3 regions of the Bacillus sp. PK3-067 genome follow, and region 3 is predicted to be linked to each of the others. Evidence: riboswitches for the same ligand, from Rfam matches in the RefSeq annotation. Region 3 holds a riboswitch; each other region holds the start of a gene.
The links. A riboswitch is a leader RNA that binds a small molecule or an ion and turns the genes downstream of it on or off. The one in region 3 is predicted to bind S-adenosylmethionine.
Positions count from the first base shown of each region.

Region 1: it holds a riboswitch for S-adenosylmethionine, as region 3 does, so the genes downstream of both, M1D73_RS21900 (bifunctional homocysteine S-methyltransferase/methylenetetrahydrofolate reductase) here and M1D73_RS13170 (ECF-type riboflavin transporter substrate-binding protein) in region 3, are expected to answer to the same signal.
Region 2: it holds a riboswitch for S-adenosylmethionine, as region 3 does, so the genes downstream of both, M1D73_RS16025 (M20 family metallopeptidase) here and M1D73_RS13170 (ECF-type riboflavin transporter substrate-binding protein) in region 3, are expected to answer to the same signal.

Region 1 covers NZ_CP096490.1:4,253,862-4,259,266, forward strand. Annotated here, with positions in the region: gene metH (methionine synthase) at 1-1,349, opposite strand, end outside; gene M1D73_RS21900 (bifunctional homocysteine S-methyltransferase/methylenetetrahydrofolate reductase) at 1,349-3,181, opposite strand; SAM riboswitch class I at 3,252-3,361, opposite strand; SAM riboswitch class I at 3,565-3,675, shown strand; gene metI (cystathionine gamma-synthase/O-acetylhomoserine thiolyase) at 3,770-4,882, shown strand; gene metC (cystathionine beta-lyase) at 4,879-5,405, shown strand, end outside.
Region 2 covers NZ_CP096490.1:3,124,079-3,129,483, reverse strand. Annotated here, with positions in the region: partial or broken gene M1D73_RS16040 (hypothetical protein) at 402-584, shown strand; gene M1D73_RS16035 (VOC family protein) at 976-1,368, opposite strand; gene M1D73_RS16030 (AAA domain-containing protein) at 1,480-3,789, shown strand; SAM riboswitch class I at 3,866-3,967, shown strand; gene M1D73_RS16025 (M20 family metallopeptidase) at 4,056-5,261, shown strand.
Region 3 covers NZ_CP096490.1:2,560,453-2,565,857, forward strand. Annotated here, with positions in the region: gene M1D73_RS13160 (macrolide family glycosyltransferase) at 114-1,301, shown strand; gene M1D73_RS13165 (aspartate/glutamate racemase family protein) at 1,392-2,072, opposite strand; SAM riboswitch class I at 2,226-2,341, shown strand; gene M1D73_RS13170 (ECF-type riboflavin transporter substrate-binding protein) at 2,482-3,030, shown strand; gene M1D73_RS13175 (ABC transporter ATP-binding protein) at 3,041-4,741, shown strand; gene M1D73_RS13180 (energy-coupling factor transporter transmembrane component T family protein) at 4,734-5,405, shown strand, end outside.

The DNA.
Region 1 (5,405 bases), 1.7 Mb from region 3:
GCGGCACCATACTTTTGAAGAAGCGGTGTCACTTTTTTAAATCGTTCTTCTCCATCTTCTAAATTAATTGAATTAATAACAGCTTTTCCTTGAATATAAGTAAGAGCTCGCTCCATCACATTTTCATCTGTTGAATCAATCATAATCGGTACTTTTAAAACTTTCGTAACTTCTGCTAAGAAGTTTTCCATATCTTCTATTTCATCGCGATCAGGATCTGCCATACAAATGTCAATAATATGAGCATTTTTCTTCACTTGCGCTCTTGCCACTTCAGCAGCCTCTTCAAATTTCCCTTCTGCTACTAAGCGTTTAAATTTACGTGACCCAATAACATTCGTTCTTTCACCTACAAATAACGGTCTCATAGACTCATCATATTGCAGTGCTTCTAATCCACTAATTCCATGTCCTTCTCTCTCATGATGGTCACGAGGCCTAAGAGATGCTAGCGCGGATTTCATTGCTTTTATATGTTCTGGTGTCGTGCCACAACAACCACCAATAATATTAACCCATCCTTCTTCAGCAAATCGCTTCACCTTTTCAGCAAGAGAAGATGGAGATTCATGGTAATGTCCATCTTCATCAGGAAGACCTGCATTTGGATAACAAGAAATGTAACACTCCGATAAATCAGATAGTGAACGAATATGGTCCCTCATAAACTCCGGACCAGTCGCACAGTTTAACCCAACAGATAATGGTTTCATATGTTCTACTGATAAATAAAAAGCTTCAATTGTTTGCCCAGCCAGAGTCGTTCCCATTGGCTCAATCGTTCCTGAAATCATAATAGGAACCGTTTTTTTCAGTTCTTCAAAAGCGGCTTGAATTCCAATATAAGCTGCTTTCACGTTACGCATATCTTGACTCGTCTCAACGAGTAATACATCAACTGCTCCTTTTAATAATCCTCGTGCCTGCCTTGTATAAGCCTCAATCAATTCTTCAAAAGTCACACCACCTGTAACACTAATTGCTTTCGTTGTTGGTCCCATCGCTCCCGCAACATATACTTCCTTCCCGCTTTCTTTAACAGCTTGCTTCGCCAAAAGTGCTGCCTTTTCATTTAGTTCTTCATCTAAATGAGACAGATCATAATCACTTAGTACAATATTCGTTGCCCCAAATGTATTTGTTTCAATAATATCCGCTCCAGCTTCAATATAAGCTTTATGAATCTTTAAAATAACGTCTGGTCTTGTTTCCACTAAATATTCATTACAGCCCTCGTACTCTTCTCCTCCGAAATCTTCAGCAGTTAAATCCTCTTGCTGAATCATTGTCCCCATTGCACCATCTAATATTAAAATGCTATTTTTTAATTTTTCTTCTATACACTTCATCAATTAATACCTTCTTTCACTTCTTGCTTTTCTCTTACATATTTAACAAGATGTTCTGTAATTTCATACTTTAAAAATGGTGTAATAAGATAAATACCATTAAAATATTTCATCGCTGCGTCGACCAATTCTTGTGAAATGCGGATCCCTTCCTCAATTGCTGCCTCTTTCGTTTCATGTCCATCCATTCTCTCTCTTATTTCTTCAGGAAGAGTAATACCCGGCACCTCAAAATGAAGAAAATCTGCATTCCGCTTACTTACTAACGGCATAATTCCAATAAAAATAGGTTGTTCCAAATGCTTTGTCGCTTCATACACTTCTTCAATTAACTTGATATCGTAAATTGGCTGAGTTAAAAAATACTCCGCTCCAGCATCTATTTTTCGTTCCATTCGCTTAACCGCTGCTTTTAAGTGCCTCACGTGAGGATTAAATGCGCCGCCTACAGAAAACCTTGTCGCCGGTCCAATTGATTTCCCTAAAATTGAACGTCCATCGTTCATTTCTTTAATCATTTTAATAAGCTCAATAGAGGATAAATCATATACAGAAGTGGCACCGGGAAAATCACCAACGCGCGCTGGATCACCAGTTAAAGCTAACACTTCTTCCATCCCTAACGCCGATAAACCTAACAAATGAGATTGTAGTCCAATGACGTTATGATCTCTACACGTTAAATGCGTCAATACTGGGATATCATGCTTCGTTAATAACGCACCCATCGCCATATTAGAAACACGAGGCGATGCTAATGAATTATCTGCTAGAGTAATAGCATCTGCTCCCGCTCTTTTTAACGCTCTTGCTCCTTCAAAAAAACGCTGTGTATCTAACGTTTTCGGTGGATCTAATTCCACTACAACTGTTGTTTGTTTTTTCGCTTTCTCTGCTAGAGTGACGTGAGCCTTCGAACGTTTCTCATGCGTATGAACGACTTTCGGCCTTTGAATCGTGTCTTTTTCTATTACAGGGGTAATATTCGCAACAGCGCGCTTCATACTTTGAATATGTTCTGGAGTCGTACCACAACAACCACCCAATAACCGAATACCTTGCTCAATAAATCTCGGTGTCATCGCTTCAAAATAAGCTGGACTTCCCTCATATACGTAACGTCCATCCACATAATTCGGGAGGCCTGCATTTGGGTATGCTGATAAATAGCCATTTTGAGGAATCGATATCATTTTGAAAGCTTCCGTCATATGAAGCGGCCCTAGTTGACAATTCAATCCAACAACATTTGCACCGTAATCTATAAGTTGCTTTAATATTTCATTGACATCATTTCCATTTTGAGTCGTACCTGCTTCATGTAACGCTAATTGCGCAACAATTGGAATATTCGTTTGCTTACGCAATACTTTAACGGCATGAAGTAATTCAAATTCATCGTAAAAAGTTTCTAATAGTAATCCATCAACCTGTTCTTCTAGTAAAGCCCCTGCCTGTTCAAGTAACATAAACTCTCTTTCCATATCAGTCGTTGTAACAGCTCCGATATGTTTCATACCACCAATTGTTCCTAAAATTGCATTTTTATCTGTCACAGATGCTTTCGCTAGTTTTACTGCCGCTCTATTAATTTCTGTAACTTGATTTTCTAAACCATACATACGTAATTTCGCCTCATTTGCTCCATACGTATTCGTTTGAATTACATCTGCTCCAGCAGCTACATATTGTTTATGAATCGATATAATTAAGTCTGGATCAGATACATTCAATTCTTCAAAGCTACTTTGCAAACCATGTGAATGCAATAACGTCCCAACCGCACCATCACCTATTACAATTCCTTTTGATAATAAATCTAGTAATTTCACGACTCTCCCTCATTTCTATCAATATAAAAACCCCCTCTTCACTTTGAAGAGGGGGACATAATCGTTCCTCCTCTTATTATGCAAAACATTCGTTTTGCAGGTATTAGCACCGTTTCAAACATTTCGTTTGAAGGTTGCCGGGTTTCACAGGGCCTTTCCCTCCACCGCTCTCAATAAGAGTTGTCTTTATTATTTTATTTATGTAGCTAAAAGGAAATGCGTTCCCCTTTTAACAATGTTTGTTAATTTTTTAATAAATTTAGCATGCACAAAAGTAAAAGTCAATGACACTTGCGGAAAAATAAAAATTATTTAAAATAAAGTTGCAATTCAGTTATATTTTATTGTAAAGTTAAAAACATAATAAAAATTTCATACGAACATTCTTATCTAGAGAGGTAGAGGGACTGGCCCTGTGACGCCTCAGCAACCATTAACATTTTGTTAATAAGGTGCTAATTCCAGCAAATTGTGAAAGATTTGACAGATGAGAAGAAGACTCTATTCAAACCGAAAGCCTTCTTCTTAGAAGGCTTTTTTTATTTTATATTCACTTAATGTTTCAATTTAAAAAGGAGGAATTTTCATATGTCAACAATCGAAACAAAACTAGCACAAATCGGAAATCGCAGTGAAACTACAACCGGAACGGTTAATCCACCAGTTTATTTCTCAACCGCTTATCGTCACGAAGGAATTGGTAAATCTACTGGCTTTGACTATTCACGAACTGGCAATCCAACTCGAGGTCTTTTAGAACAGGCGATCGCAGACTTAGAATATGGCGAACAAGGTTATGCCTGTAGTTCAGGGATGGCGGCTGTTCTCCTCGTCCTTTCTCTATTCCGCTCTGGAGACGAACTTATTGTATCTGAAGATTTATACGGGGGAACGTATCGATTATTTTCTGAGCATGAAAAAAAGTGGAATGTTCGATGTAGATACGTAAATACACAGTCTATTAAACAAATTGAGCAAGCTATCACAACTGAAACGAAGGCTATTTTCATAGAAACTCCAACTAATCCATTAATGCAAGTTACTGATATTGCTGCTGTCGCAACTGTAGCGAAAAGGAACGGACTACTCCTTATTGTAGACAACACTTTCTACACACCTTATATACAGCAACCATTAACAGAAGGTGCTGACATTGTACTTCATAGCGCAACGAAATATTTAGGGGGACATAACGATGTACTAAGCGGGCTTGTCGTTGCAAAAGGAAAGGAACTTTGCGAGGAAATCGCTCATTATCATAATGCATCAGGTGCAGTTTTAAGCCCATTTGACTCATGGTTATTAATTCGCGGTATGAAAACGTTAGCGCTTCGCATGAGGCAACATGAAGAAAATGCGAAAGCAGTTGTTGCGTATTTAAATGATGAAGACGGGGTGACAGATGTATTTTATCCAGGAAGAGGTGGCATGATCTCATTCCGCCTTAAAGATGAAGCTTGGATTAATCCATTCTTACAATCTTTATCCTTAATTACATTTGCCGAAAGTCTTGGTGGTGTAGAAAGTTTAATGACTTATCCAGCAACGCAAACACATGCTGATATTCCTGAAGAAATTAGAACAGCAAACGGCGTATGCAATCGTCTTCTTCGATTCTCAGTTGGCATTGAAAATAGTAACGATTTAATTCAAGACTTAAAGCAAGCAATTAAACTCGTAAAAGAAGGTGTAAGAATATGAGCTATTCTATAGATACACTCTTACTACACAACCAATATAAACACGACTCGCAAACAGGCGCTGTGAACGTTCCTATTTATAACACATCAACTTTTCACCAGTTTGATGTAGATACGTTCGGAAAATATGACTATAGCAGGTCAGGAAACCCAACTCGTGAAGCTCTTGAAGATATCATTGCTTTATTAGAAGGCGGAACAAAAGGATTCGCCTTTGCATCAGGCATTGCAGCGATTTCCACTGCATTCCTCCTTCTTTCACAAGGTGATCACGTACTCATTTCAGAAGATGTGTACGGAGGCACTTACCGAGTGATAACTGAGGTACTCTCCCGTTACGGTGTTTCACATACATTTGTTGATATGACCAATTTAGAAGAAATAAAACAAAACATTAAACCAAATACAAAGCTCTTTTATGTAGAAACACCTTCTAACCCACTTTTAAAAGTGACAGATATTCGCGAGGTTTCTAAACTCGCAAAATCTATTGGGGCTCTTACTTTTGTTGATAATACATTTTT
Region 2 (5,405 bases), 560 kb from region 3:
TCCCTCCTTATAGTTAATAGTATGCTAAAAAGATATAGTAATTGGAAGAGAAAATAATATAGACATAAACCATTTTTCCTCATTATTGTATTCAACATAATCCCCTGGAACGTCAGTGTTACATTTTATATAGTTGGCTACTTTTAAAATTTCAATATTAAAATACAATACTTTTAGACCGTTTAGTTTTTCTCCTTTGTTATCCGCTACGATTCTATCTCCACCATATAGGGGACACCCTATATTCCCATCAACTTAAGAAATTTTAATACCTTTAAGTACAAAAAAACGTTATCATTTCTAAACAGGATAGATTAGAAATGATAACGTATGGATGATACTAGCTTATATTAGTCTTTCTGGTGCTGTGATGGTATATCATACTAATTAATAAAATGAAAGAATGTAGCAATAATAATTCTAGAATTTTTTATCATAAAGATGTAGCAACTATAGAACGCTTAGTAACAGCTATGAACAAGAAGAACGGAAAGCTAGAACAGGCTATAAATCGAGCAATGTCAAGTGTTGAAGAAAATGAGATAGCAACTGTTGCTACAGATAGTGTAACGGATACAGAACACGAACTTCATCACATGAGGGTCATCCGAAATCGGTACTTGAGTTAATCGTCAGCTGAGATCTTTGGAATTGAACCGACGGGTAACTTTAACAAAATAAGGAGTACAATTAAACAGCCTAAAATATGCAAGTTTTTATGCGAAACTGCTTGCGTATTTTGGCTATTTTTGCATTCGTAAAAGTGCTATAAGTAAACAGCATTTTTAAATTGCCAAATACCCCCATGAGATCAATGGGACTTATATTCCACTTCTTTATCAGAATTATATTAAGAAGTGGAAATAGTATAAGTACCCAAAAAACGATAATAAAAACTGTATTCATCAGTTTCTACTCCTTATGTGAATCATAAAGTTATTATCCCGTTTATTGTGGGCTGACTAAAGTTTCACTTTATCTCTCCGTCTCAAAAAACTCAATCCACTCTCCATCAGGGCCAGCGAAGAATATGTAACGTGTTCCATCTGGTAATGTTTCGATTTCTTCTCCTAGTAAAAAGGTTACGCCGTGTTTTTGTATTCTTTCAATTTCATCCTCTAATGAATCTACCTTAAAGCAAATGTGATGTACTTTTCCTTCTGCCGGAAGAGAAGAGTTATAACCTTCAATGAGTTCGAGTATCGTTTCCTTCGATTCTTCCACACCTAAAAAAGCGAGTTTTAAGTCTGGGTTCGGGTGCCCCATACGTTTAAGGAGCTGTAAGCCGACTACTTCTTCATAAAATGAGATAGATGCTTCTAAGTTTGCAACCATAAGTCCAACGTGTTCTATTCTTCTAACTGGCATGTAGATTCCTTCTTTCTGAAAATTATATACAATATATTATTGAAAATTAAGAAAATAAGCAAGATAAAAACCTTACAAATTTTAGCGTGTTATATGGTATAGTGAGAAAGTATGTTTGGGGAGAAGGAAGGAGATTATACGATGAATACAACTACTCAAACTCCTTCATTATCGGAAACGATGAAAGAGTGGCATTATGCATTAGCATATGAAATTAAACATTGGAAAACGATAGGTGGTAGTAAAATTTCTATCATGAATGGTCGTTTTTTATATACAGATTATGAAAGTACAGTATACGTATTTCAGCTTATTTCGGAAGTAAGCTTACCTGAAGGTTCACCGATTCGAATTGAGTTCGATGGTGAGGAAGCGACAGGAGAAGTATTATCTGTACATGGATTAGAAATAGAACTGAAATTAAATGATTATATACAAGGTGAAATAAGAGAAGCGGTTTTATACAGTGAACCGTGGCAACTTTTAGAGCAACTGCAAGAGCGATTGAAAGAAGCACGTAAAGACAAGCTAAAACGTAATCGTATAAAGCGTCTTGTTGATGGGACGAGCAGTCCGAAACATATTGAGAAGATGAAAAATCCGAAAAATGAACTGGCATATCGCGCGTTTTACAATCCGACAACGTACGTATGGGGACCACCTGGAACAGGGAAGTCTTACAATTTATCACGTATTATTTCGGCTCATTATCAAAAAGGAAAATCGGTACTTGTGTTAGCTCATAGTAACGCGGCAGTAGACGTATTAATGAGTGAAGTAACGAAGCAAATTGAAAAGAAAAAGAAATGGACGCCTGGCGAAATTGTTCGTTACGGTTATAGTCAGCATGAACATATACGAAATCATGAAACGTTACTTGCATCTAAGTTAGTTGAAACGACGAACGGATCATGGGGTGAGGAAAGACTCTACTTAGAAGAGACACGCCAAGATCTTCGTGAAAAAATCTTATCGTATAAAGCAACATCTGCTGATAAGAAGCGTATACAAGAGATTGAAAGTGATCTTCGAAAGCAAAAGGCTAAAATTAAAGAAGTAGAAAAAGAATATATTGAAAATGCGAAAGTAATCGGCGCAACTTTATCGAAATGTGCCATTGATGCGCTAATTTATGAGCGTACATTTGATTTAGTTGTCGTAGATGAGGTGAGTATGGCGTTCGTTCCGCAAATTGCATTAGCTGCTTCACTTGGGAAACGTATCGTCGTTTGCGGTGACTTTTTACAGTTACCTCCAATTGCGATGGCAAATCATGAACTTGTTCGCAAATGGCTTGGGGAAGATATGTTTTACCACGCTGGGATTGTTGAGTCTGTTAATAAATCAGAAGCACACCCAAACCTATTTATGTTGCAGGAACAAAGACGTATGCATGCGGATATATCGAAGTTTACGAATTCGTTTATTTATAAAAATAGAGTATACGATCATCCGTCTGTTTCAGAGCGTAAAGAACTTGCGCAATTGCAACCGTTCGCAAATGAAGCGAGTGTTTTATTTGATACGAGCCAAATGGGAGCTTTTTCGTTAAAAGATGCTGCTTCTGGTTCACGTTTTAACATTATGTCTGGTTTAGTAGCGATGCAAATGATGTTAATCGGATTGTTAGACGGTATTCAATCAATTGGTGTTGTGACACCTTACAGGGCGCAGTCACGCTTTTTATCGACGTGTATTAGAGAAATGTTGCAGAGAACGAAATATCAACACATACCAGTTTTAGCGGCTACAGTTCATAAGTTCCAAGGTTCTGAAAGAGATATGATGATCTTTGATACGGTTGACAGTTATCCACAAGAACGACCTGGCGTACTATTCTTTGACCATAAAAACCATCGCCTCGTCAATGTAGCAGTGACAAGAGCGAGAGGGAAGTTCATTCAATTATCAGATTGCCATTATATGCGTAAAAATCTTTCTAGAAAACAAGCGTTATCGCAATTAACAGCTCATATAGAACGTCATGGAGATGTGTGTGATCGCACGACATCAAGACAATTGTGGGAACGGAAAATTTCGAAACGTTTACGCTGGTTTATGGAAATGAATCTTGAAGAGCCGAAAGGGCTATTAAAAGATATTTTAGCCGCAAAACGAAAAATTATTATTTCACTTCCAAGTACAAAACAAGTAGATAAACGAGTATGGCAAGCGTTCATGCGTACAAATGCACAAATAATAGTTTATAGTGATGGACCAGTTCCACTGAAAAATGTAAAGTTACAAAGACAAAATAAAGCATTCCCGTTTATCGTAATTGATGATGAAATCTTCTGGGCAGGCGCACCGCTCACATCTCAAATGATATTTGAAGGTAGCACGGAATTTCCGTACGTATGTGCAAGACTGCAAGCACCAGAAACAATTGGTGTATTAAAAGGATTTTTAGATATTCGGTAAATTCGGATAGGAATTCCTTGACTTTTACTTGGAATGAACTTAGAATAAAAAATAATTTAATATAATTTTATGAAAATTCTTATCACGAGAGGTGGAGGGACTGGCCCTATGATACCTCGGCAGCGGATTCGTTATGAATACTGTGCCAATTCCAGCAAGGTAACTTGAAAGATAAGAAAGAAGCTCATTTTGACTGTATATACAGAAGCCTCTTTCTATCTTTTAGAAAGAGGCTTTTTTACGTGAAAATAAAAGGAGGAAGAACAATGGGAGCGACAGGAGTAACGTCACAAAGAAAAACAATTGAAGAGAGTATCGAAAGAAATAAGGAAAAGTACATAGAAACAAGTCATGATATTCATGCGAATCCAGAGATTGGTAACCAAGAGTTTTATGCATCTAGAACGTTAAGTTTATTGCTAGGCAGTGCAGGATTTCAGTTGCAGCACAATATAGCTGGACATGAAACGGGATTTATCGCGCGAAAAAGCTCTGGAAAACAAGGACCAGCAATCGCATTTTTAGCGGAGTACGACGCTTTACCAGGACTAGGCCATGCGTGTGGTCACAATTTAATCGGCACAATTAGTGTTGCAGCAGCAATCGCATTATCAGAAACGCTTGAAGAAATTGGCGGGGAAGTTGTTGTGTTTGGTACACCAGCAGAAGAAGGCGGGCCAAATGGTAGCGCGAAATCAAGTTATGTAAAGGCAGGTTTATTTAAAGACATTGATGCGGCGCTTATGATTCATCCGAGCGGAAAGACAGCGACAACGAGTCCTTCACTAGCAGTCGATCCACTTGATTTTCATTTTTACGGAAAAACAGCTCACGCTGCAGCTTCGCCAGAAGAAGGGATTAACGCATTAGATGCGGTTATTCAGCTCTATAACGGTATTAACGCACTTCGCCAACAACTTCCGTCAGATGTAAGAATTCATGGTGTTATTACAGAGGGCGGAAAAGCACCTAACATTATTCCGGACTACGCTGCAGCAAGATTCTTCATCCGCGCAGCAACGAGAAAAAGATGTGCGGAAGTAACAGAAAAAGTAAGAAATATCGCACAGGGAGCAGCGTTAGCAACAGGCACAAAAGTGAAAATCCATCAATTCCAAAATGAAATCGATGAACTACTCGTAACAAAAACATATAACGACGTCGTAGCAGAAGAACTAGAATTATTAGGCGAAGACGTAAACCGTAAAGAAAGAGTGGGTATTGGTTCAACCGACGCAGGAAACGTAAGTCAAGTTGTACCGACAATTCATCCGTACATTAAAATCGGACCAGATGATTTAATTGCACATACGAATGAATTTAGAGAAGCAGCACGTTCAGAACTTGGAGATAAAGCATTAATTACATCGGCAAAAGCATTAGCAAATACGGCGTATCGATTAATTACGGAAGAAGGGTTGTTAGAGAAGGTCAAGGAGGAGTTTAGAGAGGCGCAGAGGAATCAAGGGTAAGGGGATTAAGGTGCTTTTTTCGAATAGCAATCTAATTAATAAGTAGAGATATAAAAAAGAACATTGAAAATCAATGTTCTTTTTTTGTTACTAATCATTGATTTTGTTGGTTTTTCTCAAGAAAGAGAAAATTTTACTGTTAGT
Region 3 (5,405 bases):
AAATTATTTATCAATATAATGTAGCAAGCATATTAGGACTATTAGGGGAAGATTACTTGTACAAATAACAGTATGCTTAATTAAAACAGTGAAATGTAAGGAGTGAGGAATAAGTGCTAAATATTTTAGTAGTTAATTTTCCAGCAGAGGGGCATGTAAACCCTACATTAAATTTAGTAAAAGCCTTTACTGAACGAGGCGATAACGTACATTATATTACAACGGCAAACTTTAAGGATAGAATTGAAGATTTAGGAGCTACTGTACATACTCATCCGGATCTATTAAAAGAGATTTCTATTGATGCTGAAACCTCATCTGGGTTAAATGCTTTCTTTCATGTGCATGTTCAAACTTCTTTATATATATTAGAAATTACGAAACAATTATATGAAAGTATAAATTTTGATTTCGTAATTTATGATATATTTGGCGCAGGAGAGTTAGTAAAGGAATATTTACAAGTTCCAGGTGTAGTGTCCTCACCTATATTTTTAATTCCGCCAGAATTTTTGAAGACATTACCTTTTCATCCAAATGCAGATATGCCATTTCAACCAGAGGAAATCTCTGAAAAATTACTAAATCAGATGGAACATAAATTTGGAGTAAAACCAAAGAATAATCTTCAATTTATGAATAATAAGGGTGATGTTTGTCTCGTATACACAAGTCGTTATTTCCAACCTAATAGCGAATCGTTCGGGGAAAATAACATTTTTATTGGACCGAGTATTTCAAAGCGTAAAACAAATATAAAGTTTCTACTGGAATCACTTAAAGAAAAGAAAGTTATTTATATTTCAATGGGAACACTGCTTGAAGGACTCGAACCATTCTTTAATACTTGTATTGATACTTTTTCAGATTTTGATGGGATAGTTGTAATGGCAATTGGTGATAGAAATGATATTTCTAAAATTAAGGAAGCACCAGATAATTTTATAATTGCTCCATACGTACCTCAATCAGAAATATTAAATGAAGCAGATGTTTTTATTACACATGGTGGTATGAATAGTGTACACGATGCCATTCATTATAATGTCCCATTTGTAATAATACCGCATGATAAAGATCAGCCAATGATAGCGCAAAGATTAACTGAGCTTGAAGCGGCACATAGACTATTGAAAGAACATGTTAATGTACACACTTTAAAAGAGGCCGTAACAGATGTACTTTCAAATGAAAAGTATAAATATGGTATAAGAAAACTTAATGATAGCTTTTTAGAATGTGGTGGTTCAAAAGAAGCGATTGCAGTTATTGAATCTCTTTTAAATAAAGTAAAACTTTAATTGGTGGGGCTTTACTGCCTGCAAATAGCGGGATAAATAGTCGTAACTGTATACAAGCATAGAGGTTCTCACCTTTATGCTTGTGTATTCTTATCCAGCAAATTGTACAGCAGTATTTGCATGTAAAAAAGCAGTATCAAAAACGGGAACAGTAAGATCATTTTGGGAGATGAGTAAAGGTATTTCAGTGCAGCCTAATAATATACCTTCAGCACCGTTTTGAATTAATGATTTTGTAATTTGTAATAACCTTTTTTTAGATGTTTCTGAAATGATCCCTCTACTTAATTCATCTAATATGACATGGTGGATAAAAGTTCTTTCCTCGTCATTTGGGATAATTGTCTCAATGTTATATTTCGCTAATCGTGATTTATAGAAATCTTGCTCCATCGTTTGTTTTGTTCCTAATAGTCCGATACGTTTTATATTCTGTTCTACCATTTCTTTAGCACTTACATCACCAATGTGAAGAAGCGGGATAGATATTGCTTGTTCTACCTCCTCGGCAAATAGATGTACAGTATTTGAACACATTAATAAACATTCAGCCCCAGATTTTTCAACTTTCTTTGCAACTGTAACTAGTTCATTTTTCACTTCTTCATATTGATGGTTTTGTAATAAAGTAGTTACTTCACCAAAGTCCATACTATATAAAATTAGCTTCGCATTTTGATCGTATTGAGAGAGTGTAAGTGTATTAATATGTTTATAGTATAATGATGTAGATTCCCAACTTAATCCTCCAATCAAACCAATAACTTTCATAATGCAGTCCTCCCGAAACGATTTTGAATTCATTATTTCATAATTCCGATAAGAATACAATGATTTAAATGTGCTATTTAATAAAAAATAAAAATAGTAAGAAAAGTGTTGAAATTTACATTCTTTAGTGCCATAATACGAATTACAAATTAATACTTATCCAGAGAGGTGGAGGGAACGGCCCTAAGAAACCTCAGCAACCCCTATGCAATTTTATAGGAAGGTGCTAATTCCGCAGAGGACACGATGTGTTTTTTGAAAGATAAGAGGATTCTTGAAAGTGAAAGAAAGTGACCTCTTATGTAAGAGGTCATTTTTTTGTTGTATAGAAAGGGAGTGTCGATGCATAATTCATTTTTAAATTAAATATAGAGTAATAAAAGTTGACTAATATGAGAGGGGAATTGTCATGAATAAATTATCAACAAAGTTAGTAGTAGCAATCGGTATTGGAGCAGCATTATACGGGATATTAGGACTTTGGGGATTTTCTATTGCACCGAATACATTTATTAAACCAGCATTAGCTATATTAACTGTTTTTGGAGCATTATTTGGTCCAGTGGCAGGACTGTTAATCGGACTTATCGGTCATACCGTAACAGATACGATTGCTGGATGGGGTATTTGGTGGGGATGGGTTATTAGTTCAGGAATTATTGGTTTTTCAATGGGGCTTATTCAAAAAAGAGTTGGTTTTAGTGTGAAAAACGGGTCGTTTAACAAGGGGGATATTTCTTATTTAGCAATTACTGGGCTAGTTGGTATTGTCATTGCTATTATATTTGCTGGGGCATTCGATATTATTGTGATGGGAGAACCATTTGACAAAATTGTTATACAAGTATTAGGAGCAACAATTTCCGATGTCATCGTTTTCTTAGTACTTGGATTGCCACTTACAATTGGTTTGGCGAAATCCAATAAGAAACATACACATTTAAAAATTGAAAAGTAGGGATGTTAACATGCAACCAATTATTTCGTTTGAACAATTCACCTTTCAATATGGGCATGCTGCGCAGCCTACTTTAAGTGATATTACCTTTCATATATACCCTGGGGAAAAAGTGCTAATTGCTGGACGAAGTGGTTCAGGAAAGTCGACATTAGCTCATTGTATAAATGGGCTAATCCCATTTTCTTACGAAGGGAATAGCACAGGTAACGTTTTAATTGCCGGTAAAGACCCAAGGGAAGGAAGTATTTTTGAACAAAGTAAACAGGTAGGAACAATTTTACAAGATCAAGATGCTCAATTTATTGGTCTGACAGTAGAAGAAGATGTAGCTTTTTATTTAGAAAATGAATGTGTAAAGCAAGATAACATGAAAAAGATTGTTTCGGACTCATTAAGAAAGGTGAAGATGCATACGTTTCATAAACAAAGTCCACATGAATTATCAGGAGGTCAAAAGCAAACAGTTTCTCTTGCTGGTTTATTAACAACAAATGCGGATATATTATTGTTCGATGAACCATTAGCGAACTTAGATCCACTAAGCGCCATACATACGATAGAACTTATGAAAGATATACATGAGCAGTATAATAAAACGATTGTTATTATCGAACATAGGATAGAAGAAATTTTAAAACTGGATTTAGACAAAGTTATATTAATTGATGAAGGTAAAGTCATTGCGATGGGAACACCAAAAGAAATCTTAGCGTCAAATATATTACCACGTATTGGCTTAAGAGAGCCTATTTACATCGAAGCATTAAAGAGATTACATTTTGATCGTAATAATGACGTAATATATCCAATGGAAAACCTTCAAAAAGAAAAGGTAAGCAACGTTATAAAAGAGTGGATGGAGAAACAAGTCATATTAGAAAGGAATGCTAAAAACAAGGAATTACTTAAAGTGGAGAATTTATCATTTTCATACCCTAATAAACAAAAAGTATTAGAAAATGTAAACCTTTTAATATATGAAGGAGAAATTGTGGCACTGTTAGGACATAATGGAGCAGGGAAATCAACATTAGCTCATAGTCTTATAGGTATAAACAAAATGAAAAATGGGAAAATTGCGTTAAAAGGTGAAGATATTAGTTCTTGGTCTATTCGTAAACGTGGGGAAATCATATCTTACGTGATGCAAAATCCAAATCATATGATTACACAGCCTACTGTTTTTGAAGAAGTTTCATTTACATTAACATTACATAATTTTTCTAAGGAAGAAATTAAGAATAAAGTAGAAGGGATTTTAAAAATTTGTGGCTTATATCCATTTCGTAATTGGCCAATTCAAGCACTAAGCTATGGGCAAAAAAAGAGACTAACAATCGCATCTGTATTAACAACAAATCCTAAGCTTATCATATTAGATGAACCGACAGCAGGACAAGATTATTATCATTATAAACAATTTATGTCGTTTATTAAAAACCTAGCTAAAAAGGGAATTTCATTTGTTGTTATCACTCACGATATGAATCTCGCGCTAGAATATACAGACCGTGCAGTAGTTCTACATGAAGGGAAAATTATTGCGGATAATACAGTGTTTGATGTATTAGGCAATCAAGAAACGTTACAAAGAGCCAACTTAAGAGAGAGTTCTTTAACCAAGTTTATTAAATTTAGTGGGATTGCATGTCCAGAAAAATTTATGGAGCTTTATTTAGACAGTAATAGGAGGGAGGAAGGTGCATAGTACATATTTTCATCGTATGGATGGGGTAGTGAAATTGTTTTTATTTATTTTTTGTATGACGCTTACTTTTTTGTTTTTTGATTTTCGGGTGTTGCTAATATTATTTATTATTGGGTGTATCGGACTCAGCATTGCTAAAATTCCATTTCGTAAAATTTTAATTGTTTTTAGTGTCATATTTACATTTAGTTTATTAAACTCTGTCATGATTTTATTTATTACACCAACTCATGGATCTGAATTAACTGAATCATATACCGCGTTTTTACATGTTGGATATGCAACGATTACATATGAAACATTATTTTATGCAGCTACACTTTCATTAAAGTATTTTACGTTATTACCATTTACACTTCTTTTTATTTACACGACAGATCCAAGCGAATTTGTAAGTAGCTTAAGTAAACTTGGTATTCATTATAAGATTACATATGCAATAAATATTGCACTACGTTATATTCCTGACATCCAGTCTGAGTATAAAATTATTAAACACGCGCAAGAAGCGAGAGGAGTGGCTTTTGAAAAAGGAGAAGCAAGTTTATGGGTTCGTATGAAGAACCGTGTTTTAATTTTCTGGCCACTAATCATTCATTCTCTAGAAAGAATAGATACGGTTTCAAATGCAATGGATTTAAGAGGATTTGGAAAGAAGGATAAA